DNA from 2 places in the Rhodoferax sp. LS1R11 genome. Region 2 is predicted to be linked to the other one. Evidence: riboswitches for the same ligand, from Rfam matches in the RefSeq annotation. Region 2 holds a riboswitch; the other holds the start of a gene.
The links. Region 2 has a riboswitch for glycine ahead of AC097N_RS11705 (D-amino acid dehydrogenase). Riboswitches for the same ligand answer to the same signal wherever they lie in the genome.
Positions count from the first base shown of each region.

Region 1: it holds a riboswitch for glycine, as region 2 does, so the genes downstream of both, gcvT (glycine cleavage system aminomethyltransferase GcvT) here and AC097N_RS11705 (D-amino acid dehydrogenase) in region 2, are expected to answer to the same signal.

Region 1 is NZ_JBWMAW010000004.1:269,458-283,830, forward strand. Features, by position in the region: gene AC097N_RS07890 (hypothetical protein) at 1-207, opposite strand, end outside; gene rpsU (30S ribosomal protein S21) at 638-850, shown strand; gene AC097N_RS07900 (GatB/YqeY domain-containing protein) at 971-1,417, shown strand; gene AC097N_RS07905 (spermine/spermidine synthase domain-containing protein) at 1,453-2,253, shown strand; gene AC097N_RS07910 (3-oxoacid CoA-transferase subunit B) at 2,247-2,885, opposite strand; gene AC097N_RS07915 (CoA transferase subunit A) at 2,888-3,595, opposite strand; gene AC097N_RS07920 (LuxR C-terminal-related transcriptional regulator) at 3,697-4,239, shown strand; gene AC097N_RS07925 (hypothetical protein) at 4,272-5,108, shown strand; gene AC097N_RS07930 (carboxymuconolactone decarboxylase family protein) at 5,119-5,529, opposite strand; gene AC097N_RS07935 (peroxidase-related enzyme) at 5,610-6,182, shown strand; gene AC097N_RS07940 (chorismate--pyruvate lyase family protein) at 6,221-6,811, opposite strand; gene AC097N_RS07945 (DMT family transporter) at 6,811-7,710, opposite strand; partial or broken gene AC097N_RS07950 (SDR family NAD(P)-dependent oxidoreductase) at 7,710-7,880, opposite strand; gene AC097N_RS07955 (electron transfer flavoprotein-ubiquinone oxidoreductase) at 8,030-9,721, shown strand; gene AC097N_RS07960 (DUF1294 domain-containing protein) at 9,873-10,490, shown strand; glycine riboswitch at 10,545-10,647, shown strand; glycine riboswitch at 10,668-10,813, shown strand; gene gcvT (glycine cleavage system aminomethyltransferase GcvT) at 10,872-12,044, shown strand; gene gcvH (glycine cleavage system protein GcvH) at 12,084-12,455, shown strand; gene gcvP (aminomethyl-transferring glycine dehydrogenase) at 12,470-14,373, shown strand, end outside.
Region 2 is NZ_JBWMAW010000008.1:145,617-159,989, forward strand. Features, by position in the region: gene AC097N_RS11665 (ATP-binding protein) at 1-209, opposite strand, end outside; gene AC097N_RS11670 (DUF4126 domain-containing protein) at 217-894, opposite strand; gene AC097N_RS11675 (DUF4410 domain-containing protein) at 915-1,931, opposite strand; gene AC097N_RS11680 (carboxyl transferase domain-containing protein) at 1,953-3,575, opposite strand; gene AC097N_RS11685 (AraC family transcriptional regulator ligand-binding domain-containing protein) at 3,709-4,755, shown strand; gene AC097N_RS11690 (HAD family hydrolase) at 5,297-5,956, opposite strand; gene AC097N_RS11695 (patatin-like phospholipase family protein) at 6,022-7,413, opposite strand; gene AC097N_RS11700 (rhodanese-like domain-containing protein) at 7,427-7,849, opposite strand; glycine riboswitch at 7,924-8,023, shown strand; glycine riboswitch at 8,024-8,136, shown strand; gene AC097N_RS11705 (D-amino acid dehydrogenase) at 8,191-9,459, shown strand; gene AC097N_RS11710 (acyl-CoA dehydrogenase family protein) at 9,476-10,606, opposite strand; gene AC097N_RS11715 (acetyl-CoA C-acyltransferase) at 10,691-11,872, opposite strand; gene aceK (bifunctional isocitrate dehydrogenase kinase/phosphatase) at 11,919-13,760, opposite strand; gene can (carbonate dehydratase) at 13,772-14,373, opposite strand, start outside.

The DNA.
Region 1 (14,373 bases), on a different contig from region 2:
ATCCGCCACAAAGGAGATCCGAATGTGGGCCGTGTTCTTGCTCGCCGCAAAATTGAACTTGAGGTTGGCAAACGCTGACCACTTCACGGCATGCGCCTTGACACGCGCTTTTTGCGTTGCCGAACCGTCCATGAAATACACCCCCAAGGTCTTGCCATCGCTCCATTTCTTGCCGGCTTGCACAGCCATTTTGGCGGGTGCCGCCATGGAAGACGCACCAAAAAGCCGTTACCGGGCGGGCACGGGCGGCGGGGCATTCTGGCTGGTTTCCTTGATGGCCGCCTGCGCAACAAGAATCTTCTGCGAGCCGGTCAGAATGCGCTCACAACATATGTGGATCATGGGTTTGCCTTTGGGCGACGCAGGTTTTTTGGTGGAGATTGCAGGTAGGCAGCCCGGGAAGTCATGGCGGGAGGACACACCAGCGGACCACTGCGAAATTTGGCACTCAATTCGCATTGAAGTCAATTGCACAGAGCACTTTGAATCTGGCGCAAGAAACGCTATAATCCTAGGCTTTGCTGGCAAACCCCCGCTGCCTGATCAACTTTTAAGCGGGGAACATCGCTGTACGTGGCGTGTGGGGCTCGATCTCCCCTCATGACCGGCGTCGGCACATTTTGGATAACATTACGTAATGACAACGATCCGTGTAAAAGAAAACGAACCCTTTGACGTAGCCCTGCGTCGCTTCAAGCGCACCATTGAAAAGCTCGGCCTTTTGACTGATTTGCGCGCGCGCGAATTCTACGAAAAGCCAACCGCTGAGCGCAAGCGCAAGAAGGCTGCTGCCGTCAAGCGCAACTACAAGCGTATCCGCGCCATGCAGTTGCCTAAAAAGATGTACTGATCCAGTACGCCTTGCAAGGCTCTTGAGGCCTCAAAAAAAGCTCACCGGGGACGCTCAGGTGGGCTTTTTTTATTTCAGCACCTCTTTCATTCCCAATGCACACATCAAGGAACTAACCCAATGTCACTCAAAGACCAGATCACCGAAGACATGAAAAATGCCATGCGCGCCAAAGACAGTGAGCGCCTGGGAACCATACGCCTGCTGCTGGCCGCGGCCAAGCAAAAAGAGGTCGATGAGCGCGTGGTGCTGGACGACGTGGCCATGGTTGCCATTGTTGACAAGCTCATCAAGCAGCGCAAAGACTCGATCGCCGCGTTCACCCAAGCTGATCGCATGGATCTGGCAGACAAGGAAGCCTCTGAAGTCAAGGTGCTGGAGGCTTACCTGCCGCAACGTCTGAGCGCCGAAGAAGTCAGCGCTGAAGTACGCGCCATCGTCGCCGAGCTTGGCGCCACCGGCCCTGGCGACATGGGCAAGGTCATGGGTGCGGTCAAGACACGTCTGGCCGGCAAGGCAGACATGGGCCAGGTGTCGGCAGCCGTCAAGGCGGCGCTGGCTGGCTAAGGCATCACCCACGGCATCCTGGCGGGTTTCAAACGATGACCCCTGCCGGGAACCCGTCCAGACCCACATCTGACAAGGTCAACGGGGCGATCGCTTGCGACGCCCCGTTTGTGTTTTCAGCCGACGGGTACAAGTCCCTGTACTTCACGCTGGACCAATTGCAAAGCCGCATGAAGAACGGCTGCCCCAGTGAGCTGGCGGTGGACTACACCCGCACCATGATGGGATTTTTGCTATTCAATCAGCAACCGGTCAACATGGCGATGATTGGGTTGGGCGGCGGCTCACTGCTCAAGTTTTGTTACCTGCATTTGCCCACGACGCACTTCACGGCGATTGAAATTAATCCGGATGTCATTGCCCTGCGCCATGAATTTGAAGTGCCTGAAGACCCCGAGCGCATCGACATCGTCTGCGCGGACGGCGCCAGCTTTATCGCCCATAAATCGCTGGCGTATGACGTGCTGCTGGTGGATGGATTCGACCACCAGGGCCAGGCAAAGCAGCTGTGTTCCCAAAGGTTTTACGAGGAGTGCTTTGGCGCCCTCACACCGCAAGGCATTTTGGTGGTCAACCGCCATCACGATGACGCAGATCACGCGGTGGTGGCCAGACGGATCCAGCACGCGTTTGATGGCAACGTCTTTGAAGTGGCCTCGCAGGAGAAGAGCAACAGCATCTTTTTTGCCTGCAAGACACCCCGCCTGTCAGTCGACGCGTGGCGGGAAAAACTGCGGGCCGCTGACCCGCTGAAAAACCTGGACCCGGTATTGCGCGCTCAACTCCAGACTGAGTTTGCGCGCATCACCTGGGCCTTGACCCAAGCCGCCTATTGAAGCGGCACACCGGTCTTGGCCTGCAATTCCTCACGGGTCACGCCGGGGGCCATCTCCACCACCTTCAGGCCGAGCGGTGTCACGTCCAGCACCGCCAGGTCGGTGATGATGCGGTCCACGACACCCACACCCGTCAGCGGCAAAGTGCAGCTGGGCAGTATCTTCAGATCAATGGTGCCATCCTTCTTCTTGGCCACGTGCTCCATCAAAACGACCACGCTCTTGACACCGCCTACCAGGTCCATCGCGCCGCCCATGCCCTTGACCATCTTGCCGGGGATCATCCAGTTGGCCAGGTCGCCTTTTTCGCTGACCTGCATGGCACCCAGGATGCTCAGGTTGATCTTGCCGCCACGGATCATGGCAAAGCTGTCGTGGCTGCCAAAAATGCTGGAGCCGGGGATGGTGGTCACGGTTTGTTTGCCCGCATTGATCAGGTCCGCATCAACCTCGTCTTCGGTGGGAAACGGGCCGATACCAAGCATGCCGTTCTCGCTTTGCAACCAGACTTCGATGTCCGGGTTGACAAAGTTGGCCACCAGCGTGGGCAAGCCAATGCCCAGATTGACGTAAAAACCGTCCTTTAATTCCTGTGCAGCCTTGGCTGCCATTTGGTCGTGTGTCCAGGCCATGATCAGACTCCTGCTTTCTCGGTGATGGTTCGTTTCTCGATGCGCTTTTCAGGGTTCGCATTGAGCACAAGGCGGTGTACGTAAATGCCTGCCAAATGCACGGCATCGGGATCGAAGGTACCCGTTTCAACAATCTCCTCGACCTCCACCACGGTGATCTTGCCGGCCATGGCCACGGCGGGGTTGAAGTTGCGTGCCGTGCGCCTGAAGATCAAATTGCCGCTCTTGTCAGCCTTCCAGGCCTTGACCAGGGACACCTCAGGCAGCAACGCGCGCTCCATGATGTAGACATGCCCATCGAACTCGCGACTCTCCTTGCCTTCCGCCACCAGCGTACCGACACCGGTGCGGGTGTAAAACGCCGGGATGCCGGCACCACCGGCGCGCAGCTTTTCGGCCAGCGTGCCCTGCGGCGTGAACTCTAGCTGCAGCTCGCCTGCGAGGTATTGGCGCTCGAACTCCTTGTTCTCACCCACGTAGCTGGAGATCATTTTCTTGATCTGCCGGGTCTCCAGGAGCTTGCCCAAACCAAAGCCGTCGACACCCGCGTTGTTGGAGATGACCGTGAGGTCTTTAACACCACTGTCGCGCAAGGCGTCAATCAGCGCCTCGGGAATGCCACACAGGCCAAAGCCGCCTACCGCCATGAGCTGGCCGTCACTGACGATGCCTTGCAGCGCGGCGCTCGCGCTTGGGTAAATCTTGTTCACGGGTCGATCTCCTTCAAACAAATAATGGCATTACGATACTACCTAAGCGCATACGTAGTTTTTCGTAAAGTACAAACCCTAACAGGGATCGCAAAAATCACATGGATATCGACTACCGACTGGCCTTTGATCAAGCCCCCGTGGGCCTGGCGCTTTCGCGCAATCGCACGATGGTGGACTGCAACCGCTACCTGTGCGAGATGTTTGGCGCCTCACACGAACTGCTGGTGGGCCAATCGTTTCAGGTCTTGTACCCCAGCGTCATTGAGTTTGAACGAACCGGCCTGCGCATCGAACCCATTCTGAACCGCAATGGCACTTATGCGGACGACCGCATCATGAAGCGCGCCAGTGGCGAAACCTTCTGGTGCCATGTCACGGGCCGCGCACTCAACAAGGCCGATCCGCATGAGGCGGGCATCTGGACCTTTGATGACCTGAGTTCGCGCCGCCCGGTCAAGGCGGAGCTGACGGCCCGTGAGCGTGAGGTTGCCGCTCACCTGATGGATGGTCTGACCAGCAAAGAGATTGGCAAAACACTCGACATCAGCCACCGTACGGTGGAAATTTACCGCGCCCGGCTCATGCGCAAGTACAAAGCGTCCAACACGGGGGACCTGGTCCACAAATTAATGGCGGGTTAGCGTTTATAGTGAATGCCGAAACAGCATCATGTATGGACAATTCCATTGATCATCGGCATCTCGTCTTAAAAATCACGTTCGTCCTGGCTTTGACCTGCGGCGTGCCGGGGTTAGCCGTCGCGGCACCGACAACGAACGCAGTCTCCGGGCTCGCCCTGGAGCCCCATGACGAAACAATCAACTTACCCGTATTCACCGAAGCGCCAGCCACTGAACCGCGGGAACCCCGCGCCACCAACACCCCCAACATCACTGCGCCGAACCTTCAGAACTTCGGGTTGACCCCCACGCCAGGCGCTGCACCGCGCATGGCCGCGGATGTCCCATTGGGGCATGAAATCGGCAACTCCATCAAGGAAACGCTTCGTCCCCTGCACGACGACCTGGCCCAGACCGGCATTCTGAACGCGGTCCGCAACATGGAATCCGAGCTCGGTCTGCGCAAAAACCATGAATTCAAGGAACGGGCCGACGGCGACCTTTCGTCCGACGACCGGAATGGCAACGAACCCAGAGCCACCTCCTGGGGAAATTACGGCGACGCCTCCAACACGGCCGGGCGGCCCCGGACCGAAGCCGAGGTCAAGGAGGAGCAACTGCGGGCCTCCATCATGTTGGAGCAACTGATTGATGAACTCACCCCTTGGGCCGCGGCAGCTGTAGCCATTTATCTCCTGGGGTATGGCATCAAGCTATTGCGGGCCCACAAACGCGCCAAAGCGGCGCGCCGACGTTCGCGCAACAGCAGGCGCAGTCGTCACAAACGACTTTCACCTCAACCCGCCGAAGACACTCAGGCTCAAGCCCTGTCATCTGATACGGCGGAAGCGGGGAATAACGACACCACGGTTGAAGGCACACGGCCATAACAGGCCACCCTCACACCTGGCCACCCACCACGTCATTGGCGGTGCGAAACGCCTCCACGGCAGCGGGCACGCCGCAATACACCGTGGCATGCAGCAGCACTTCCTGAATTTCAGCGGCGGTGGCGCCATTGTTCAATGCCCCGCGCACATGGCCCTTCAGTTCGTTTTGCTTGCCCAGCGCCGTGAGCATGGCCACGGTGATCAGGCTGCGGGTTTTCAGGTCAAGGCCCGGGCGCTGCCATACATCGCCCCAGGCGGCACGGGTAATGTGGTCCTGAATCGGTTGGGTGAAAGGCGTGGCGTTGGCAAACGCGGTGGCCACAAAGTCTTCGCCCATCACCTGCTTGCGCATGGCCAGACCCTGGTCATAGGCCGATGCGTCGGAAGTAACGATAAGTGGGTTTGTGTTGGCAGCAGTCATACGGTCTCCAGTGAAGGTGCCATGTTAGCGGCGACAGCCTGTATTCTTCCATCCCTATTGACCACATCAAAGGATTCACCATGCCCCGCTACCCTGCCCCCGAACTCAAAGACCTGCCCGACGACATTCGCGCCAAAGTGCTGGAGGTGCAGGAAAAAGCCGGGTTTGTGCCCCATGTATTTCTGGCGCTGGCCCGCCGTCCGGCCGAGTGGCGGGCCTTTTTTGCCTACCACGATGCCTTGATGCTCAAGAAAGACTCGGGCCTGAGCAAGGGTGACCGCGAGATGATCGTCACCACCACCAGCGCGGCCAACAAGTGCCTGTACTGCGTGGTGGCGCACGGTGCGATTCTGCGCATCTACGAGAAAAAGCCGCTGGTCGCTGACCAGGTGGCGGTGAACTACCGCAAGGCGGACATCACACCGCGCCAAAGTGCCATGCTGGACTTTGCGATGAAAGTATGCCTCAAATCCGACGAGATCATTGAGGCCGACTTTGCCGCCCTGCAAGCCCACGGTTTCACCGACGAAGACGCCTGGGACATTGCCGCCATCACCGCGTTCTTTGGCCTCTCCAACCGCATGGCCTCGTTCAGCAACATGATGCCCAACCCCGAGTTTTATACGATGGGGCGGGCACCGAAGGTCAAATAAGCCTCAGCTGAGCAGCCCCTGCAACGGGCATTCGATCTTCATGGTTTTTTCCTCAATAGACGAGTGGGCGCGCTGACGCGCCGTGAAACCGGCCAAGCCCAGGGCTGCTGTGGCGATGCAAATACTTCCATCACCAGCAAGGGCGCGCCACCGCGGGTGAAAACAGAACGGCGCGCAGGCAAGGCCCCCAAGGCCAAGGCCCCGCCCCCCGCCTGCTGCCAGCCGTGGGCCACCTGGTGCCGCCAACGGCTGGAGGGCTTCAGCCCGGTAAACGCCAGCGGCGAGCGTGAGATGCCCTGGCGTGTGAACAGCACATCGGCCAAGGGCCGCAGACCCAGCCCGCGAATCGCACGCCAAGGCCCGTGCGAGGCGGCATACGGCGTCACGCTGCGGGCAAACACCACAGCCAGACCATCAACCCGCAGCACCACCTCACGCACATAACCGGCCTGGACCTGGGGCAACCCAAGCGCACGCGACTCATCCGGGGAAAGTGCCTGACGCCCCTGAGCGAGCAACTGAACGCTGAAAACCTGACCCGCTGCAGCCAGGCGCGCACTGAGCGAGCCGTTCGCGCCCACCCAGGCCCGTGCTGGGCCACGGCAAGGGTTTTGGGTCGTCCAGCCCATCAGCGATGCGCCCGGATGGAGGCCAGAATGCCCAGCGTGAACAGCACCGCCGCCACCCCTTGTGACGGGCTCGGCCAGGTGCCGTCCCACACAAAAGAATAAAAAAGCGCAAAGAGTGTCTCGCTGACAATCAATTGACCACACAGGCTGACACTCAGTCGTTGACTGGCCACGTTCCACAAAATGCTAGCCAGCCAGGCTGAGCCCACGCCAGTTGCTATACAAACAATAGCTAACTCCGCACGGTTATCAAGGGCCAGAAGCTCTTTTGCATCAGAACCCGCCAGCAACCACAGTATCAGGGCCCCCACGCCGGTGGCGATGCCGATCCAGTTGGTCCATTCGGCGGCACTGACCTCGGGATGCCGCTTGAGCCAGGCCGCATTCAGAATAGCAAAGGCAGTCCAGCACATCATGGCCACCGTGGCCAGCAGCACGCCCCACCAGAACTGCGAGCCACCATGCCCCGGCGCGACGTCCCCCGCCGGGATGGCATTCATCATGAGCACCAGACCCGCTGACGTCAGTACCAGCCCGGGCAACAAGGAGGACCATTTCAAACCCACCGGCTTGCCCAGCAACATGACCCAAAGCGGAATGGTGCCAATGATGAGCGTGGGCACCTCGGTCCCCGCGCGGTGAATGGCCAGGGCCAGCAGCAGGTAGTAACCGGTTGCACCCACCAGGCTCAAGCCCAGGGCCGTCAAGGCCTGGGGCACCGTGGGCCACTGGTGTGAGCGCCAAGTGACGGCCATCATCAGCGCCGCGACGGCGCCATAACTCACAAACCGGCCAGCCGTCAGGTCAACCGATGACAAACCCGGCGTCACGCGCGGCACCACAAAAACGAGACCCCACAAGGCGCCAGCCGCCAAACCGGCCGCGATCCCCCTCAGCATCCAAACCCAATCAGCACGGCGTCCAGGTCCTTGCGCTTGTCCATCCGGCGACTCGCCAGCACCACGACAGCACCGGCGCGTGCCAATGTTCTGGCAAACTCGGCACCCCAACCGCTGGATGCGCCGGTCACAAAAGCCAGGCGGCCCGAAGGATCGATGCTGTAAACCATAAGAGAATCTCCACTGAACAGGTATTGACCCCTCAGGGCCATCGGGTCACCGAATAAAATCCGCAGAACAATTGACATTGCCCTTGGCGCATGGTGTGACGACCAGGCACCGCCCTATTATCAAGCGACCCCCTCAAACGAGACACACGATGACAAACCAGGAAATCTTGACCCAGTTCGGCCCCCGTGAAGCGATGGAATACGACGTGGTCGTGGTCGGCGGCGGCCCCGGTGGCCTGGCCACGGCCATCCGCCTCAAGCAGTTGGCCGCTGAAAAAGGAACCGACCTCTCGATCGTGGTGCTCGAAAAAGGCTCCGAGCCCGGCGCCCACATCTTGTCGGGCGCCATCATGGACCCCAAGGCCCTGACCGAACTGATTCCCGACTGGAAACAACGCGGTGCGCCGCTGAACCAACCGGTGACCGACGACGCCTATGTTTTCCTGGGTGAGAAATCGGGTTTTCGTGTGCCCAACATGGTGCTGCCGCCCTTCGCGCACAACCACGGCAACTACATCATCAGCCTGGGTGCGGTGACCCAATGGCTGGCCGAGCAGGCGGAAGCGCTGGGCGTTGAAATCTTCCCCGGCTTCACCGCCGCTGAAGTGCTCTACAACGACGACGGTTCCGTCAAAGGCGTCGCCACCGGCAACATGGGTGTGGGCAAAGACGGCGAACCGATGGAGAGCTTCCAGCTGGGTATGGAGCTGCTGGGCAAGTACACCGTTTTTGCCGAAGGCGCACGCGGTCACCTGGGCAAGCAACTGATTGCCAGGTACAAACTGGACGAAGGGCGTGACCCGCAAAGCTTTGGCCTCGGCATCAAAGAGTTGTGGGAGATTGACCCCAGCCGCCACAAGCCTGGCTTTGTGATGCACACCGCCGGCTGGCCCATGGAAAGCGACACCTACGGCGGCGCCTTTCTGTACCACATGGAAGGCAACAAGGTTGCCGTGGGCTTTGTCACCGGCTTGGGCTACAGCAACCCGTACCTGAGCCCGTTTGAAGAATTCCAGCGCTGGAAGACCCACCCCAACGTGCGCTACTACTTCGAGAACGACAAAGGCGAAGTCACAGCCAAGCGCCTGTCCTATGGCGCACGCGCCATCAATGCCAGTGGCATCAATGCCCTGCCCAAGACCGTATTCCCCGGTGGCTGCCTGATCGGCTGCAATGCGGGTTACCTGAACGTGGGACGCATCAAAGGCAGCCACGCTGCCATCAAGACCGGCATGCTGGCCGCTGAAGCGGCCTATGACGCCGTGGTCGCAGGACGCCAGCACGACGAACTGAGTGCCTACCCCGAAGCGTTCGAGAAGAGCTGGCTGCACACCGAGCTCAACAAAGACCGCAACTTCAAAAACTGGTTCAAGCACGGCCTGACCGTGGGCACCCTCATGAACGGGTTTGAGCAATTCGTCCTGCGCGGCAACATCCCCTGGACGATTCGCCGCGACAAGCCGGACCACGCCTACCTGAAGCCCGCAGCCGAGTGCAAACCCATCATTTATCCCAAGCCGGACGGCAAACTCACCTTTGACCGCCTCTCCAGCGTGTTCATCAGCAACACCAACCATGAAGAACAGCAGCCTTCGCATTTGACGCTGAAAGATGCATCGGTTCCCGTGTCGATCAACCTAGCCAAATATGCCGGCCCGGAAGCCCGCTACTGCCCGGCGGGCGTGTACGAGTTCGTGAAGAACGACGACAACACGGACCGCCTGCAGATCAACGCGCAGAACTGTGTGCACTGCAAGACCTGCGACATCAAGGACCCGACGCAGAACATTGTGTGGGTGACGCCGGAGGGCGGCGGGGGGCCGAATTACGCGGGGATGTGACGCGAGATTACTGGTAAATAAAACGGGGCCATTTGGCCCCGTTTTGTTTTCTGTTTGATGGATTTCCAAGACATTCTGGAATGTCTATGTAGAGCGACTCATACAGTTTCGCCTCTTAAAATTTGTGTGTCACACATCACTTTTAATTTATATGCGATTCGAAGGTATTGTCAAATCCTGGAACGAAGACCGTGCATTCGGCTTCATCGAAACCGCCCAAGGCGGACAGGAAATATTTCTACACACCACAGCCCTCCCGGCTCGTGCGGGTCGTCCCTCGTTGAATCAACGCGTGACATTTGAGGTTGAACTCAACCGCGAAGGCAAAAAGCGCGCAAAGAATGTTCAACTTCAAAGTGCGAGTCAGGCCATTCGACCTCGCGTCCGAAATAGAACGGCCGAATGGGGCGGTGCTACGCTATTTGCCGTTCCGGCCTTCATGGCTTTCTATTTGGTTTTGGCTGTTTTCTGGCCAATACCGCGTATGGTCGCGACCGCGTATCTGCTCCTCAGTGTCGCTTGCTTTATTGCATACGCCGCCGACAAGTCAGCCGCGGCAACAGGCCGATGGCGAACGAAAGAGAGTTCGCTGTTGATGCTGGGCCTTATCGGAGGTTGGCCCGGTGGAATCATTGCGCAACAGTTTTTGCGTCACAAATCCACCAAGGCATCGTTTCGCTCGGCATTTTGGGGCACTGTTTTACTCAATGTCATGGGATTCGCTGCCTTAAGCTCACCATGGTTGGGTGGCTGGTTGCTATTGAAGTAAGTCCGAGCGAACAAGAGAGCCTGTCTTACCCCCTCCGCCCACCTCGTTTAGAATCCCATCCGGTCAGGAGAGAGTTTTCCCCGAGAAGACCGCCGAAGGCGCAGGACCGCTGATTGCAGCAGTCTGAACGCTCAGGCAAAAGGACTGACCAACGTTGAATGGCCGAAGGGCCTTTGACGAAACCCCACTGGAGAGAGGTTGCTTGCCCACACATGGCCAGCAGCCCACCGAAGGAGCAACCCGCAGTCTGCGCACCTTTTGCCTGGCAACAGGTGCACGCAGGCCCGGCGAATCTCTCAGGTAAAGCGGACAGCGGGGGCAGCACTTGGCGTACGCAGCTTGCGGGCGCCGAGTTTTTGACTTGCCCTCCGAGAAACCGCCATGTCCCAGACCTCCGCGCCCCCTGCTTCCGCCCTGTTGACCACACCCCTCAACGCCTTGCACCTGGAGCTGGGCGCCCGCATGGTGCCGTTTGCCGGTTACGCCATGCCGGTGCAATACCCCAGCGGCCTGATGGCCGAACACCACCACACGCGCACTGCCGCCGGTCTGTTTGACGTCTCCCACATGGGCCAGTTGCGTCTGGTCGGGCCCGACGCTGCAGCCGCCCTGGAAAGCCTGATGCCCGTGGACGTGATCGACCTGGCGGTGGGCAAGCAGCGCTATGGTCTGCTGCTCAATGAGGACGGCGGCATCATCGACGACCTGATGTTCTTCAACCGGGGCAACAACGAGATTTTTGTCATCGTCAACGGCGCCTGCAAGGTGGGTGACATCGCCCACATTCAGGCCCACATCGGCACGCGCTGCCAGGTCATTCCGATGCCGGAGATGGCGCTGCTGGCGCTGCAAGGCCCGCAGGCGGTAACAGCCCTCTCGCGCCTGGCGCCCGGCGTGGAGAAGCTGGTGTTCATGACCGGAGGCAACTTCGCGGTAGACACCGGCACGCAGAAATTTGACGTATTTTTGACGCGCAGCGGCTACACCGGCGAAGACGGGTTTGAGATTTCCGTCCACAACGACCACGCCGACGCGCTGGCCCGCGCCCTGCTGGCACAAGCCGAAGTCAAACCGGTGGGTCTGGGTGCCCGCAACTCGTTGCGCCTGGAGGCGGGTCTGTGCCTGTACGGCAATGACATCGACACCACCACCACCCCCGTGGAAGCCAGCCTGAACTGGGCCATGCAGAAGATGCGCCGCACCGGTGGCGCCCGCGCAGGCGGCTTCCCGGGCGCTACAAAAATACTAGCAGCTCTCGTAGATAGTACGGGGGCTACAGGCCTAAAAGGCACTAAAAAGCGTGTGGGCCTGATGGCACTGGAGCGCATTCCTGTGCGCGACCACACCGAGCTGCAAGACACCCAAGGCAACAAGATTGGCGAAGTCACCAGCGGCCTGCTGGGGCCCACCATCGACAAGCCGGTGGCCATGGGCTACGTGGCGTCCGAGTTCGCCGTGCCGGGTGTGAAAATCAACGCCATCGTGCGTGGCAAACCGGTGCCCATGGAAGTGGTCGCCATGCCGTTTGTACCCACACGGTATTACCGCGGTTAAGTTTTAAATTTCTTTGACATCTCATTTTTGGAGAACCCCATGACGATCAAGTACACCCCCGACCACGAATGGCTCAAGATTGATGGCGACACCGCCACCGTGGGCATCACCCACCACGCGCAAGACGCCCTCGGCGATGTGGTGTTTGTGGACCTGCCCGAAGTGGGCGCCACCTTTGCCGCCAAGGACATCGCCGGTGTGGTGGAGTCGGTGAAAGCTGCGGCCGACGTGTACATGCCCGTGACCGGTGAAATCACCGAGGTGAACGAGGCCCTGCGCGCCGACCCGGCCCTGGCCAACTCCGACCCGCTGGGCGCGGGCTGGTTCTTCAAGGTCAAACTGGCCAACCCCGCCGAGCTGGACGCCCTGATGGACGAAACCGGCTACACCAGTTTTTCTGCCAACGCCTGATTTAGGAAATTTTCATGTTGATGCAATCCGCCAAACCCTTGAGCGAGCTGGAAAACGCTTCTGAATTTTTGGCCCGCCACATTGGCGTGGACGAAGCCGATGAGGTCTTGATGCTGCAGGTCGTGGGGTCAAGCTCACGGCGCGAGCTGATTGACGGCATCGTGCCGCGCTCGATTGCGCGCCACAGCCAGATGGCCATTCCTGCGGCCATCACCGAGGCCGCAGCGCTGGCCGAACTGAAGGCGATTGCATCGAAGAACAAAATTTTCAAAAACTACATCGGCCAGGGCTATTACGACACCCACACGCCCGGCGTGATTCTGCGCAACATTCTGGAAAACCCGGCCTGGTACACCGCTTACACGCCCTACCAGGCCGAGATCAGCCAGGGCCGCATGGAGGCGTTGGTGAACTTCCAGACCATGATCACCGACCTGACCGGCATGCCCATGGCCAATGCCTCGATGCTGGACGAAGCCACGGCCGCCGCCGAAGCCATGACGCTGGCCAAGCGCAGCGTCAAGAGCAAAAGCAAGACCTTCATCGTGGCCGGCGACTGCCATCCGCAAACGATTGAGGTCATTCAGACCCGCGCCGCGCCCTTGGGCATTGAAGTACTCATCGCTATGTCGGGCCCCGAGTGGAATGACCTGCTGGCCAACCGCGATTACTTTGCGGTGCTGGCGCAATACCCGTCCACCAGCGGGCGAGTTGACGACCTGCGTGCTGATGTGGCAACGGTCCACGCCAAACAGGCCGCTTTCATCGTGGCCGCCGACCTGCTGGCGCTTACCCTGCTGGTGCCGCCCGGCGAGTGGAATGCCGACATCGTAGTGGGCACCACCCAGCGCTTTGGCATGCCCCTGTGCAACGGCGGCCCACACGCCGCTTACCTGGCGTGCCGTGATGAATTCAAACGCTCCATGCCCGGCCGTCTGGTGGGTGTGAGCGTGGACTCGCATGGCAACCCCACTTACCGGCTGGCGCTGCAAACGCGCGAACAACACATTCGCCGCGAGAAGGCCACCTCCAACATCTGCACCGCACAGGTGTTGCCCGCCGTCGTGGCCAGCATGTACGCGGTCTACCACGGCCCGCAGGGTCTGAAGCGCATCGCCCAGCGCGTGGCCGCCTTCACCGCCATCCTGGCCCGCGGCCTGACACAAATGGGCTGCACGCTGAGCCACACCAGTGCTTTTGACACGCTCACGGTCAAAACCGGAGATGCTACTAATTCAATAGCTGCCCGCGCACAGGCGGCGGGGGCTAACCTGCGTATTTACTTCAAAGAGTACCTCTGTATCTCGCTGGACGAGACCACCACGCGTGCCGACATCGAGCAGGTTTGGAGCTTTTTCGCCAAAGACTGCCAGGCCCTGCCTGAAGTGGCCGCTTTCGACAAAGGCATTGAGTCGCTGATCCCCACCGGGTTGCGCCGCACCAGCAGCTATTTGACGCACCCGGTGTTCAACACACACCACAGCGAAACCGGCATGTTGCGCTACATCCGCCGCCTGAGCGACAAAGACCTGGCACTGGACCGCAGCATGATTCCGCTGGGCAGCTGCACCATGAAGCTCAACGCCACCAGCGAGATGATTCCCATCACCTGGCCCGAGTTCGCCAACATCCACCCGTTTGCGCCGCACGACCAGTTGCAAGGCTACAAAGAACTTGATGAACAGCTGCGCGCCTGGCTGTGCCAGGCCACCGGTTACGCGGGCATCAGCCTGCAGCCCAACGCCGGTTCGCAAGGCGAATATGCCGGTTTGCTGGTGATCAAGGCCTTTCATGAAGCCCATGGCCAGGGCCATCGCCATATCTGCCTGATTCCCGCCAGCGCGCACGGCACCAACCCGGCCAGCGCCCACATGGCAGGCCTCGACGTGGTGGTGACCGCCTGCGACGCGCAGGGCAA
Region 2 (14,373 bases):
GCCGCAGCAATGATTTTTTCCCAGCGCAGGTAACTGTCTTTGGGCGCACTGCCGCCAATGTAGACCGCCTCGTCACACACGCTCACGTGTTTGGCGTTGGCATCCGCATCGGAGTACACCGCCACGGTTTTGATGGCCAGGCGCCGGGCCGTGGCTGCCACGCGACAGGCGATCTCGCCCCGGTTGGCAATGAGGATTTTGTTGAACATGTTGTGTCTACCTGAGTTGAGTCAATTGCGTGCCGCCAAACCAAGCCCTGATGCGACGCAGCAGCGCTTTGAAAAACCTCATCAGCACCACCAGCAAGGCGATGCTGATGACCAGAACGATGGCCAGCGCGATGCCAAAAGCAAGCGGATGCTGGGTGGCCAGCCACAGGGCCGCCACGACCAGCCCGTCTTCCAACAGGCTGACCAGAATATTGGAGAACGGCTCGGGCGAGGTGTTGACCGCCGCCCGCGTGCTGACCTTGATGGCGTACGACGTGGCCGCCAGCGAGCCGCCCAGCAGCCCCGCCACCAAGCCCAGGGTGGCGTTGTCCGCCCCAAAAACACCGGCCGCCAACGCGGCACCGCCCGGCACGCGAATGACCGAGTGCACCAGGTCCCACAAGGAATCCAGCCCGGGTATCTTGTCGGCAAAAAACTCGATGAACAGCATGAAACCGCTGCCCAACAGCACGGCCGGGTGCTGCAACACCGACAAGCCCGGCGGCAAGGGCAGCCAGCCCAGCCAACCGGCCAGCCCGGTCATGAACACCACGGCATACAGCCGCAAACCACTGGCCCATCCCAACACGCCAGCCAAGGCCAGCAGTTGGGCCATGTCCAGGCCGTGCGCGCTGCCCTGCGCCGCGCTGGAGAGGGATTGCCAGAATTGAAGCAAGGTGTCCATGATGACGTGCGACAACTCGCCTATTGCGCGACAGGCGTCACAGCCCGCACGCTGGTCAAAGCGGCATTGACAGGCGCTTTCACCCAGACGACGGCACCATTGACGGCGTAAAGCTTGCAAGCTTGTTTGGCCGCTTTTTCACACGACACCAAGACCCGCTCAGTGGGGTCCGTGGGCAAGGTCTGATCCGCCGGTTTCAGACTCCAGGCATGCCCAAAAAAGCCATTCGTCGACACCGCAAATGCGCGGGGCGTTGGTTTGGTCAGCCATTCACGGTAAGCCGCCCGGCCCTTGTCACCCAGGTAGGGGATGGCGTCAACGTCGTCAATATTGGCAAATCCCGAGGCCGTGTAACCGACCGGTGCAGATGGACTGGCCAATGCGAGGGGTAGTGCGGATGCACCGACCACGGCGACTCTCGGCGCGCTTTGGGGGAGCGGCGCATCCGCGGAAATCATGATCGGCGCCGCAGGAGCCGCCAACCGGGCCGGGGCCTTGGTTTTCGACACATTCGCTGCACTGGTCGACCCCATCAACTCACTCACGGTCAACTCGGCGAATTTGTCATAAAGCCAGGTCATGCGCGTGCCATCCTGACCGCCACCCCAACCGCCCAGGCCGTAAGAAGCACTGATCTTGAACGAATGCAGGGTTCGCCCCCGCGCATCCAGAACCTGCACATGCCCATCGATGGAGTCCGTGCCCGCCATGACGCCGAAAAGCACCGCACTGACAGCGGAGCGAACCCGAAATTCATCAATCGTCACATTGACTTTGTACGCGGCGTCTGATTTCAACAAACCGTTGCCGTCCAGACGGCGCTGCAAGTACCCGGCCAACTCCTGTGCATTGAATTGCGGATTGTCGACCTGCAACCGCCGGGCTTGATCGGTCATCACCAGCTCCATCATGCTGTAGCTCGCACCCACCAGTTTGGCATGCCCGTTAGCGCTACCCGCGTCGCGCTGTACGGTACCCGCACATCCACTCAACCCCACAGCAGCCAGCCAAGCCAGCGTGATCAGCAATACCCGCATTGAATTCCCCTTTGAAAAGGACTACATCCTAAACACACCAAACTTCGTTTCCGGGATCGGCGCATTGAGCGATGCACTCAAGCCCAGCGCCAGCACGCGGCGGGTGTCCGCGGGGTCGATCACGCCGTCGTCCCACAGGCGGGCGGTGGCGAAATAGGGGTGGCCTTGCTCTTCGTACTGGCGGCGAATCGGCGCCTTGAAGGCTTCTTCTTCCTCGATGCTCCAGGCGCCTCCCTTGAGCTCAATGCCGTCGCGCTTGACGGTGGCCAGCACGCTGGCCGCCTGCTCGCCGCCCATGACCGAGATGCGGGCGTTGGGCCACATCCACAAGAAACGGGGGCTGAAGGCACGGCCGCACATGCCGTAGTTGCCCGCGCCAAAGCTGCCGCCAATGATGATGGTGAACTTCGGCACTGCTGCGGTGGCCACGGCGGTCACCATCTTGGCGCCGTTGCGCGCAATGCCTTCGTTCTCGTACTTGCGCCCGACCATGAAGCCGGTGATGTTCTGCAAAAAAACCAGCGGAATCTTGCGCTGGCAGCACAGCTCGATGAAGTGCGCACCCTTCAGGGCCGACTCGCTGAACAAAATGCCGTTGTTGGCGATGATGCCCACCGGCATACCCTCAATATGGGCAAAGCCGGTCACCAGCGTGGCGCCATAACGCGGCTTGAACTCGTGGAACTCGGACTCGTCCACGATGCGGGCAATGATCTCGCGCACATCAAACGGTTTGCGAGTGTCGACCGGAATCACGCCGTACAACTCCTCTGCTGCAAATTTAGGAGCAACAGGCGCTTGTACAGCGGGCGCCAGCACCTTCTTTTGGTTCAAATGCGACACTGCTTGCCGCGCCAGCGCCAAGGCGTGCAGGTCGCTCTGCGCCAGGTGATCGGCCACGCCGGACAGGCGCGTGTGCACATCACCACCGCCCAGGTCTTCGGCCGTGACCACCTCCCCCGTGGCGGCCTTCACCAGCGGCGGACCGCCCAGAAAAATCGTGCCCTGGTTCTTGACGATGATGGTCTCATCGCTCATGGCGGGCACGTAGGCACCACCGGCCGTGCAACTGCCCATCACCACGGCAATCTGCGAGATGCCCTCGGCACTCATGGTGGCCTGGTTGAAGAAGATGCGTCCGAAATGGTCGCGGTCCGGAAACACCTCGTCCTGGTTCGGCAAATTGGCACCGCCCGAGTCCACCAGGTAGATACAGGGCAGGCGGTTTTGCTGCGCCACCTCTTGCGCCCGCAAGTGCTTCTTGACCGTGAGCGGGTAGTAAGTGCCGCCTTTGACCGTGGCGTCGTTGCACACAATCATGCAGTCCACGCCGCTCACCCGGCCAATGCCCACAATGACACCCGCGCAGGGCGCGCTGTCGGAGCCATCACGGTCGGGGTACATGCCCATGGCAGCCAACGGCGACAGCTCCAGAAACGGCGTGCCGGGGTCCAGCAGCATCTGCACCCGGTCCCGCGGCAACAGCTTGCCGCGACCGGTGTGCTTGGCGCGGGCGGCGTCGCCGCCACCCAAGGCCACCTTGGCAATCTGGACGTTGAGGTCATCTACCAGCGCCTGCATGGCGGTGGCATTGGCCTGGAAATCGGCAGAGCGGGCGTTGAGTTTGGTATCAAGAACGGACATGGGGTTCTCTCTGAAGTTCAATAACGGCAGCGGGTTGGTGCGCCATTGTGTACCCCGAAGCATAGAAGCGCCAGGGAATTTCCGGATGCCTCACAGGTTGCAAATCGTGCCATATGGAAAGATACTCTGAGCCATGCCAACGTCCACACCTGCCTCCCTCAACACGACCATCCGTGACCCAACGGGCATTGCCGCGACACCCATTGCATTTGTGGGCGCCATTATGGAGGCCTATGCACGTCAGGGAAAAAGCCCTGAACAGGCCCTCGCGCTGGCACAAATCACGCCACCCAGCCTGATGAATCCGGCATCGCGCATCACCGCCGCGCAAATGGAACGCATCTCCGGTGCCGCCATGCAGGAGTTGGACGACGAGGCGCTGGGCTGGTTCAGCCGCCGCCTGCCCTGGGGCAGCTACGGCATGCTGGTGCGCGCCTCCATCAGCGCGCCCACGCTGGGCGTGGCGCTGCAACGCTGGTGCCGCCACCACCGGCTGATTGCCGACGACATCACCTGCCAACTCAGCGTGACCGGCGACCAGGCCAGGCTGGCCATCACCGAGCACCGCGACTTGGGCACCCTGCGCGAGTTTTGCCTGGTCTCGGTGCTGCGCAACGTCCATGGCGTGGCCTGCTGGCTGATTGACTCACGCATCCCGCTGAAAAGCGCGCAGTTTCCGTATGCCGCACCGCCCCACGCCGAGGTGTACGGCGTGCTGTTCTCCAGCCCCACCGCGTTTGACACCTCACCGGCAGGCATCTGCTTCGATGCGCGCTACCTGGCCTTGCCACTGCGGCGCGACGAACACGCGTTGCAGCAGATGCTGCAACGCGCCCTGCCGTTGACCGTGCGCCAGTACCGGCGCGACCGCCTGCTGGTGCAGCGCGTGCGCCAGGCGCTGGTGGCCCACCCGGCGGACACCCACAGCGCCGACGACCTGGCCACCCTGCTGCATGTGTCGCCCCGCACCCTGCACCGCCAGTTGAAAGACGAAGGCGCCTCCCTGCAGGCGCTGAAAGACGACGTGCGCCAGAGCCGTGCGCGCGAGTTGCTGCTGCGTACCGCACGGCCGGTCAAACAAGTGGCGCAGGCGGCGGGGTTTCAGAATGAAAAAAGTTTTATCCGGGCGTTCAAGAGCTGGACAGGAAAGTCTCCGGCGGAGTTCCGGCGCTTGGGTTGAGTCATTTCCCTCCCGCGCCCTAGCACAACTCGCCCACCCGACACTGCACAAATTTTGTGGATAACTTTGTGCAGCAGCCCCGGAACAACCGTGCCAAAGCCTTGTCTGGCGCGGCCTGCAGCACGGTGCCTGCGAAACAGGCAGGGGTCCATGGCGAGGGCAAATGAGTTGAAAAAAAGTTCATGCACATGTTTTGTGGATAACTTTGTGGAGCACCGCAGGGAAAACAAGCCAATTCCCCATCTGGCAGTGCTTTCAACGCAGTGCCTACTAAATAGGCAGCAGGTATAAGTCACAAAACAAGTGCTTTCAAGCTCTATTTACATAACAGAAAGTTCGCTTGAAACCGGGCCCAAGACCTATTTTTTCAAACCAATTTGAAAATACAAAGAAGCTGCCTGGCCCCATGGCGCAGTGATGAAAGCATTTCTTTTCTCATGCACAGCTTCTGTGGATAAGTTTGTGTACCAGCGCCGGGACAACCCGCCAAAGCCTGATCTGGCGCGGGCTGCAACACGGTGCCTGCCAAACAGGCACTCGGTCAAAGAGCGGCCAGCAAGGCAGGCAAGTCACCCATATGGCCGAACAATTGAGCCGCGCCGGCCGCCAACAGCGCAGGCCCATTCGCCGGAATCGGGCAGTACGCCCACACCGTGGCGCCCGCCGCCACGCCGGCCGTGGTGCCCACCGTGGTGTCCTCGATCACCAGGCACTGGTGGCCTGGCGCATTCAGGTGACGCGCGGCGGCCAGGTAGACGTCGGGCGCAGGTTTGGAGCGTGGCATCTCGTGGCCGCTGAACACCCGACCGGTGAAGAACGCCATCAAACCCACCTGGGTCAGCTGCATTTCCACCTTGAACCGGTCCGCCCCCGAGGCGCAGGCAATGCGCTGGCCGGTGTGGCGGTGCGCCGCCTGCACGGCCGCGTCGGCGCCCGCGATGATCTCCAGGCGCTGCGTTAACTCATGGTTGCGGCGGGTGTAAAAGAGCTGCATCCACGCGTCGGTGAGCGGCTGGCCGGTGTGCGCTTCAATCGCCACGCGCTCGTCACGCACCGACTTGCCGACAAAGAAGCGCATGCACTCCGGCGCTGTCATGGCCCAGCCGCGCTCCTCCAGCATGTCACGCAGGACGGCATTGACAATGGGCTCGCTGTCCACCAGCACGCCATCACAGTCAAACAGGATTGCTTCAAATTTCATAGCATGCTCCGCAAGTTCCATATGGGCTACAGCCCGTTTTTGTTAAAAATATTGGACAAATGACTTCAGGGTGCTGGTCGCTCGCCGCCCAGGGACTGCACCAGTGCCTTGAATTCGGGGGACTGCTGCAGGATGTTGCTCCCCGCCTCAATCAGACGGCTCACGTCCGCACCCGGAATGGAGAACGCCGTGGGAATCTGGAGCAGCCCGCGGCGCCCCAGCGGCTCGGGCGCATCCCGCAGGTTGACGTTGACCACATGAATCTGGGCCTCCGGCGCAAACGAATCGGCGCCGTCGGCCGTGGCGCGGCGCAGTTCACGCCGCCACGCTTGAGCGGTGTCGCTCAGCAGACCCAGCGTTTCCTGTGTGGCCCGCGCGCCGGAGCCAAACAGCAGCGCATCCACCACCTGCGAGGTGCGGGGCACGGTGTCGCTGTCATCAATGCGCTCGGACGGGTCGCGCTCGGCATTCACCGCAATGATCACCAGCTTTTCGATGGCGATTTTGGACGAGCGCCGCACGCTGTCGCGGATGCCGCCGTCGGCCAGCGAGCGGTCCAGCAGGCTGCGCAGGCCCAGGTTGTCGGCCAGGCCACCATCCACCAGGTGGATGTAGGGGCGGACTTTGGCATCCAGGTAGGTGCGCTGGTTGTCTTTGAGCAAGCGCACGCGGTAGTCGCTGGTGGACGAACCGGCAACCTCCCGCGGAGGGCTCGGGCAGTTGGCGTTGTGGTTTTTCAGGGTCATCGGGCTCAGCGCGATCGGCACCGCGGACGAAGCGGCCACGGCAAACGACAGCGGCACACTGGCCAGGTCCGAGCAAATCAGCGCAAACTGGTTCCAGGTGAACTCAAAGCTGGAGCCCAGCGACAGGTCGGTGGCCGAAATCAGCAGGCGCGGCTGGCCGGCGCGGGTGCCCAGATCACCGAAGGTCTTGCCTTCATACAGCGCGTCCAGCCGCTGCGCGAGCAGGTTGCTGCGGCCAAACCAGGGCGACGACAGGTCATGCAGGCGGCCAGGGTGCAGCATGTCGTTGATGAGCGTGTTCTGGAAGTTTTGCCGCAGGTAGGCAGACTCGAAAGTCGAGAAGGTCTTCTCGCCAAAAGCCGCGTAGTAGGCCGCAATGATGCTGCCGCCCGAGACGCCACTGATGACGTCCAGCTCGTCGAGCAGCGCAAATTCGCGCTCATGCCAGCGTACCCGCGTCTGGCGCAAGGCATCGAGCACGCCGTAGCCAAACGCCGCAGCACGCGCACCGCCGCCCGACATGGTGACCACCATCACCATCGAGCGCTCGTCGGCCGCCGGGGCATCCGGCGGCGCGGCTGGCAACGCACGCGCCTGCGGCTGCATCGGCAGGTTTTGCCAGGGGTGCAAACTGGAACACGCCCCGAGCAGGGCGACCGCTGCCGCCGCCATGCCGCAGCGCACCGGACGCATCAACACGTCAATTCCCATGGCCCGCCCCGCCTCAGGGTTTGGTTTGGCGCCGGGCCTTTTGGGCTTCAAGCGTTTCGGTGGGGGCGCCCTGTTTGACCCACTCGGCATACCCACCGTCAACGTGCGCCACGTTGGTCATGCCCATGTCCTGCAAGGCTTTGGTCGCCAGAGCGCTGCGCCAGCCCGCGCCGCAGAACAGGATGAACTCTTTGGACTCGTCGGCGAACAAGGGCTTGTGGTACGGCGAGGCCGGGTCCACCCAGAATTCGAGCATGCCGCGCGGCGCATGAAAAGCGCCCACCACGGTGCCCTCGGCCAGTTCACGGATGTCACGGATATCCACGATCTGCGTCCTGGGGTCGTTCAGGCGGGCCTGAACCTCGGGCACCGAATAGGTCGTGACCTGGGCCATGGCCTCATCGACGAGTTGCTGGTAGCCTTTGGTGATGGGCATGGGGTGCTCCTGGTTGTCGCGATGGAAAAAATGGGCTGACCAGCGAGGGCCACCGCCGCAGTGACATAATCCCGTCCATGATATCGGGAGAGTCTTGAAGCAGTCTCCCTGCATACAAGCGCCGAAGGAGCAACCGCCCCGGAATCTCTCAGGCACAAGAACCGGTATCAGTTCAGCAAACACTCTGAAGAGTGACCGGAGCTAGTCTTCCGGTCCACCGCAGGAGCAAGCGCCCACCGTCCACGGACGGGGTGTGAATCTCTCAGGTCCAAAACAGAGGGGGCGACGGTGTCGAATGTCCGACGCCGTCCCAACCCCCGACTCTTTTTTGGATCTTCCTCATGAAAAAAATAGCTGTTATCGGCGGTGGCATCACGGGCATCACCACCGCGTATGCGTTGGCCAGGCGTGGTTTTACGGTCACCCTGTTTGAGAAACACCGCTATGCCGCGATGGAAACCTCATTTGCCAACGGCGGACAACTCTCGGCCTCCAACGCCGAGGTCTGGAACCACTGGTCCACGATTGTCAAAGGCCTCAAGTGGATGCTCACCCATGACGCGCCCCTGCTGGTGAACCCCAAGCCCAGCTGGCACAAGATATCGTGGTTTGCCGAGTTCATTGCCGCCATGCCGCACTACGAGAAAAACACCATCGAGACGGTGCGCCTGTCGATGGCGGCGCGCGATCACCTGTTTGCCTGGGCGGCACAGGAAGGCATCGACTTTGACCACCAACGCGAAGGCATTCTGCACATCTACCGCGACAAGGCCGGCTTTGACCACGCGGGCAAGGTGTCGCAGATGCTGGCCAAAGGCGGCCTGCAACGCCAGGCGGTCACGCCTGCCGAAATGCGCGCCATTGAACCCACACTGGCTGGCGAGTACTACGGTGGCTATTTCACGCCCAGCGACTCCACGGGTGATATTCACAAATTCACCGCCGGGCTGGCCGCTGCGGCAGAGCGGCTGGGTGTGCGCACGCTGTATGGCCAGGACATCCGCTCGGTGCGCAGCGATGGCAAGCAGGTCACCCTGACCACCGGGGACGGCGCCCACGCCGACACGCTGGTGTTTGACGGCGTGGTGGTGTGCGCAGGCACGGCCAGCCGCGCGTTGGCCGCGCAACTGGGCGACCGGGTCAACATCTACCCGGTCAAGGGTTATTCCATCACCGTCAATCTGCTGGACGCGCAAAGCCAGACCTCGGCCCCGATGGTGAGTTTGCTGGACGACGCCACCAAGCTGGTGACCAGCCGCCTGGGGCAGGACCGCCTGCGCGTGGCGGGCACGGCCGAGTTCAACGGCATGAACCGCGACATTCGCGCCGACCGCATTCGCCCGCTGGTGGAATGGGTGCAGCAATGTTTTCCGGGGGTACGCACCGACAGTGTGGTGCCCTGGGCCGGTCTGCGCCCCATGATGCCCAACATGCTGCCGCGCGTGGGGCGGGGCCGTTCGCCCTGTGTGTTTTACAACACCGGCCACGGCCATCTGGGCTGGACACTCTCGGCCATGACGGCCGACATGATTGGCAACCTGGTGGACAACAGCCTGGGCGCCAAGGCACTGCCCGCCTCCCTGCCCGGCCGCACGCCGGTCTCGGCCTGAGTCACCGGCAGGCGGGTCAGGCCAGCGCGCGCTGGATGATGATTTTCTGCACGTCGCTGGTGCCTTCGTAAATCTGGCACACGCGCACGTCGCGGTAAATGCGCTCGACCGGAAAGTCGCTCACGTAGCCGTAGCCGCCCAGCGTCTGGATGGCGACGCTGCAAACCTTCTCGGCTATCTCGCTGGCAAACAGCTTGGCCATGGCGGCTTCTTTGAGGCACGGACGCCCCGCGTCCCGCAGCGCGGCGGCGTGCCAGATGAGCTGGCGCGCCGCTTCCAACTGCGTCGCGCAGTCGGCCAACCTGAAACCGACCGCCTGGTGGTTGAAGATGGCCGTGCCAAAGCTCTGGCGCTCCTTGGCGTAGGCCAGCGCCACCTCAAAGGCGCTGCGCGCCATGCCCACACTTTGCGCGGCAATGCCGATGCGCCCGCCCTCCAAGGCACCCAGCGCGATTCGGTACCCCTCGCCTTCCGCCCCAATCAGGTTTTCGGCGGGGATGCGGCAGTTGTCAAAATTGATCTGCGCGGTGTCGCTGCTGTGCTGGCCGAGCTTGTCTTCCAGCCGCGCCACCACGTAGCCCGGCGCGTGGGTGGGCACCAGAAAAGCACTCATGCCCTTCTTGCCCGCGCCCTTGTCGGTCACGGCAATGACGATGGCTACATCGCCATTTTTGCCGCTGGTGATGAACTGCTTGACGCCGTTGATGACGTATTCGTCACCGTCCTTGACCGCCGTGGTGCGCAGGCTGGAGGCATCGGAGCCCACATGCGGCTCGGTCAGGCAGAAGGCGCCCAGCATCTGGCCCTGGGCCAGCGGGGTCAGCCACTGCTTCTTCTGCGCTGCGTTGCCATAACGCATCAGGATGGCGTTGACCGGGCAGTTGGTCACGCTGATGGCGGTACTGGTGCCGCCGTCACCGGCGGCGATTTCCTCCAGCACCAGGGCCACCGTCAGGTAGTCCATGTTGGCGCCACCGAACTCCTCGGGCACGCAAATGCCGTAGGCGCCCAACTGGGCCAGGCCCTGGTGGGCCGCCTTGGGAAAATGATGTTCCTTGTCCCACTTCGCGGCGTTCGGCCACAACTCCGCTTGGGCAAAATCGCGCACGGCGTCGCGGATCATTTCCTGGTCTGGGGTCAGCAACATGGGTCAGGCCCGAGGGCATCCGTTCAAAATTTATAAGAAATCGGGCGCTAGCCCAGATACAACGTGCGCTAGCAGCTATCTAATTTATAGCATTTCCAGCGCCACAGCCGTGCCTTCGCCCCCGCCAATGCACAGGGTGGCGACGCCTTTTTTGAGGCCACGGGCCTGCAGCGCGTACATCAGGGTGACCATGATGCGGGCGCCGGACGCGCCAATCGGGTGGCCCAGCGCGCAGGCGCCGCCGTTCACGTTCACGATGTCATGGCTCAGGTTCAGGTCATGCATCAGCGCCATCGGCACCACGGCAAAGGCTTCGTTGACTTCCCACAGGTCCACATCTTTCACGGCCCAACCGGCTTTGGCCAGTGCCTTGTTCACGGCGCCCACTGGCGCGGTGGCGAACCAGTTGGGTTCTTGCGCGTGCACGGCGTGGCTCACGATTTTGGCCAGCGGCTTGAGCCCCAACCTGGCAGCGGTGGACGCGCGCATCATCACCAGCGCGGCCGCGCCGTCGCTGATGCTGGAGCTGCTGGCGGCGGTGATCGTCCCGTCTTTTTTGAACGCGGGCTTGAGGGTCGGGATTTTTTCCAGCTTGACCTTGCCGGGCGCCTCATCGGTGGCAATCACCGTGTCACCGGCACGGCCCTTGACCGTCACGGGTGTGATTTCAGCCGCAAACGCACCTGATGTCGTCGCGGCTTGTGCCCGCTTCACGCTGGTGATGGCGAAGTTGTCTTGGGCTTCACGGGTGAAGCCGTACTTGGCGGCGCAGTCTTCGCCAAAGGTGCCCATGGAACGGCCCGCCTCGTAGGCGTCTTCCAGGCCGTCGAGCATCATGTGGTCGAACATGCGGTCGTGGCCAATGCGGTAGCCGCCACGGGCTTTTTGCAGCAGGTAGGGCGCGTTGGTCATGCTCTCCATGCCCCCAGCCACCACCACGTCGGCACTGCCCGCGACGAGCATGTCATGCCCGAACATGGCCGCGCGCATGCCGGAGCCGCACATCTTGGACAGCGTCACCGCGCCCGCGCTGATGAGCAAGCCGCCCTTGAACCCGGCTTGGCGCGCGGGCGCCTGGCCCTGACCGGCCATCAGGCAGTTGCCGAACAGCACTTCATTCACCGAATCAGGCGCAATACCGGCGCGTTCCACCGCGGCCTGGATGGCGACGCCACCGAGGTCATGCGCCGCAAGGCTTGAAAAATCGCCCTGAAAACTTCCCATGGGGGTGCGCGCGGCACCCACGATCACGATCGGGTCAGACATACCAAACTCCTTGAAGAATAAAAAAGCTGAATAGTTTTAAATCGGGTCAAGTCAACGCGGCTTGATCCCGCACAAACGAAAACCGTCTTTCGCGGTCATACGGAAACACGTCAATCACGTCGCCCGCCTGGATGCGGTCTTTGTGCCCCTGCCAGAAGCTCGCCTCCAGCAGGTCGGCGTGGTGCTTCATGAACACCTGGCGCACGGCCGGGTTGCCCAGCAAAAACGGGCCAAAGGTTTCGGGGAACACATCGCGCGGGCCCACGCTGTACCAGACCTCGCCCGACATCTCGTCTTCTTCGTTTCGGGGCGCGGGCACCTTGCGGAATTTGCAGTCGGTGATGTATTCAATCTCGTCGTAGTCATAGAACACCACCTTGCCGTGGCGCGTGATGCCAAAGTTTTTCCAGAGCATGTCGCCGGGAAAGATGTTGGCTGCCACCAGGTCCTTGATGGCGTTGCCGTACTCGACCACGCCACGCTCGATCTGCTCGCGTGCCCGCACGGCGGCCGGGCCCTCAGCGGCGGCATTGGCACCGCCCGCGTCAAACGCTTCCTGCAGGTAGATGTTGAGCGGAATCATGCGCCGCTCGATGTACACGTGCTTGATGATGACCTCCAGATGGCCATCGCCATCACGGTCGCTGATCTCCAGCTGGCTGGGGGCGAACTTCTCGATTTCCCGGATCAGCTCGTCGTCAAACCGCTCGCGCGGAAACGCCACTTCGCTGTACTCCAGCGTGTCGGCCATGCGGCCGACACGGTCGTGCTGTTTGACCAGCAGGTACTTGCCCTTGATCTGCTCGCGGGTGGTGTCTTTTTGCGGCGGGTAGTAGTCCTTGATGACCTTGAACACATAGGGAAACGAGGGCAGGTCAAACACCAGCATGACCATGCCCTTGATGCCGGGCGCGATGCGAAACTTGTCGCTGGAGTGGCGCAGGTGGTGCAGAAAATCGCGGTAAAACAGCGTCTTGCCCTGCTTGGCCAGGCCCAGCGCGTTGTAGATTTCATTGCGTGGTTTGCGCGGCATCATGCTGCGCAGAAACTGCACGTAGGCGCTGGGGATTTCCATGTCCACCATGAAGTAGGCGCGCGCAAAGCTGAACAGCATCAGCAGGTCGTCTTCGCCAGACAGCACGGCATCAATCACCAGCGTGTCGCCCACCGGCGCATGCAGCACCGGTAGCGCAAACGGAAATTCGTTGAAGCCGTTGATCAGCTTGCCCACGATGTAGGCACCCTTGTTGCGAAAGAACAGGCTGGTCAGCACTTGCACCTGAAAATTGGCGCGCAGCTTGGCCTCCCCCAGCGTGGCGGTCATGGCGCGCACCACATGGCCCACATCACGGGACAGGTCTTCAAACTCGCGGCGCAAGTCAAAGTCGGCCACCATCTCCTCCAGCGCCGTTTGCATGCTGCTGTTGGACGGGTAGTAGGCCCGGTAGGTGGGGCGCTTCTCGGACTCGCCGTTTTCGATGTACTCGGTGCTGACCGCCGGTCGCACAAAAATAAAGTCGTTGTGAAAGTGCGTGCGGTGCAGGATTTTGGTGGTGACTGAATTGAAGAAGGTCTCGGCCAGCTCCGGCTGGTGGTGGTTGACCAGCAGGCCGATGTAATGCAGCTTGACCTGTTGCCAGATGTCCATGGGCTGCTCACCCGCCTTGAACTCTCGCTCCAGCCGGGTGGAGGCCTCGCGCACGCGCAGGTCGTAGAACTCGATGCGCTCCCGCTGGGCCCGTTGCTGGCCATGCCAGTCGGACGTTTCAAACCGGTGCTTGGCGCGGCCCGACTCGGTGCGAAACAACTGGTAATGGCGGTTGAAGCCATCCATCATCGCCTTGGCGATGTCGTAGGCCACCGTGGAGTCAAGACGTTGCGGAAACATGCCCAGGCGCTTTAAAGCAGAATGCCGCCGCGCGGGTAACGCTTGAGGGCTTCGCCAAACACAGTGATGACCTCGTGCGAGCCCTGCATGGTCACGCCCAGGTCCTTGACCAGGCCGTCCTTGAGGCCGTAGCACCAGCCATGCACGGCCACCTTCTGGCCCCGGCCCCAGGCGTCCTGCATCACGTTGGACAGCGCCACATTGCCGACCTGCTCGATCACGTTCATCTCGCACAGCACGTCTTCCTGCTCGGGCACGCTCAAGTGGTCAATACGGCCACGGTGGCGCAGCTTCACGTCATGCACATGGCGCAGCCAGTTGTCGGCCAGGCCCACGCGGGTACCGCGCAACGCGGCCAGCACGCCGCCGCAGCCGTAGTGGCCCACCACCATGATGTGCTCCACCTTGAGGTGGTCCACGGCGTACTGGATGACCGACAGGGCGTTAAGGTCCGAGTGCACCACCACGTTGGCAATATTGCGGTGCACGAACACCTCGCCCGGGTCCAGCCCGGTGATCTCGTTGGCTGGCACGCGGCTGTCGGCGCAGCCAATCCACAGGTACTTGGGGGTTTGCTGATGCGACAGCTGGGTAAAAAACCCGGGCCGCTGCT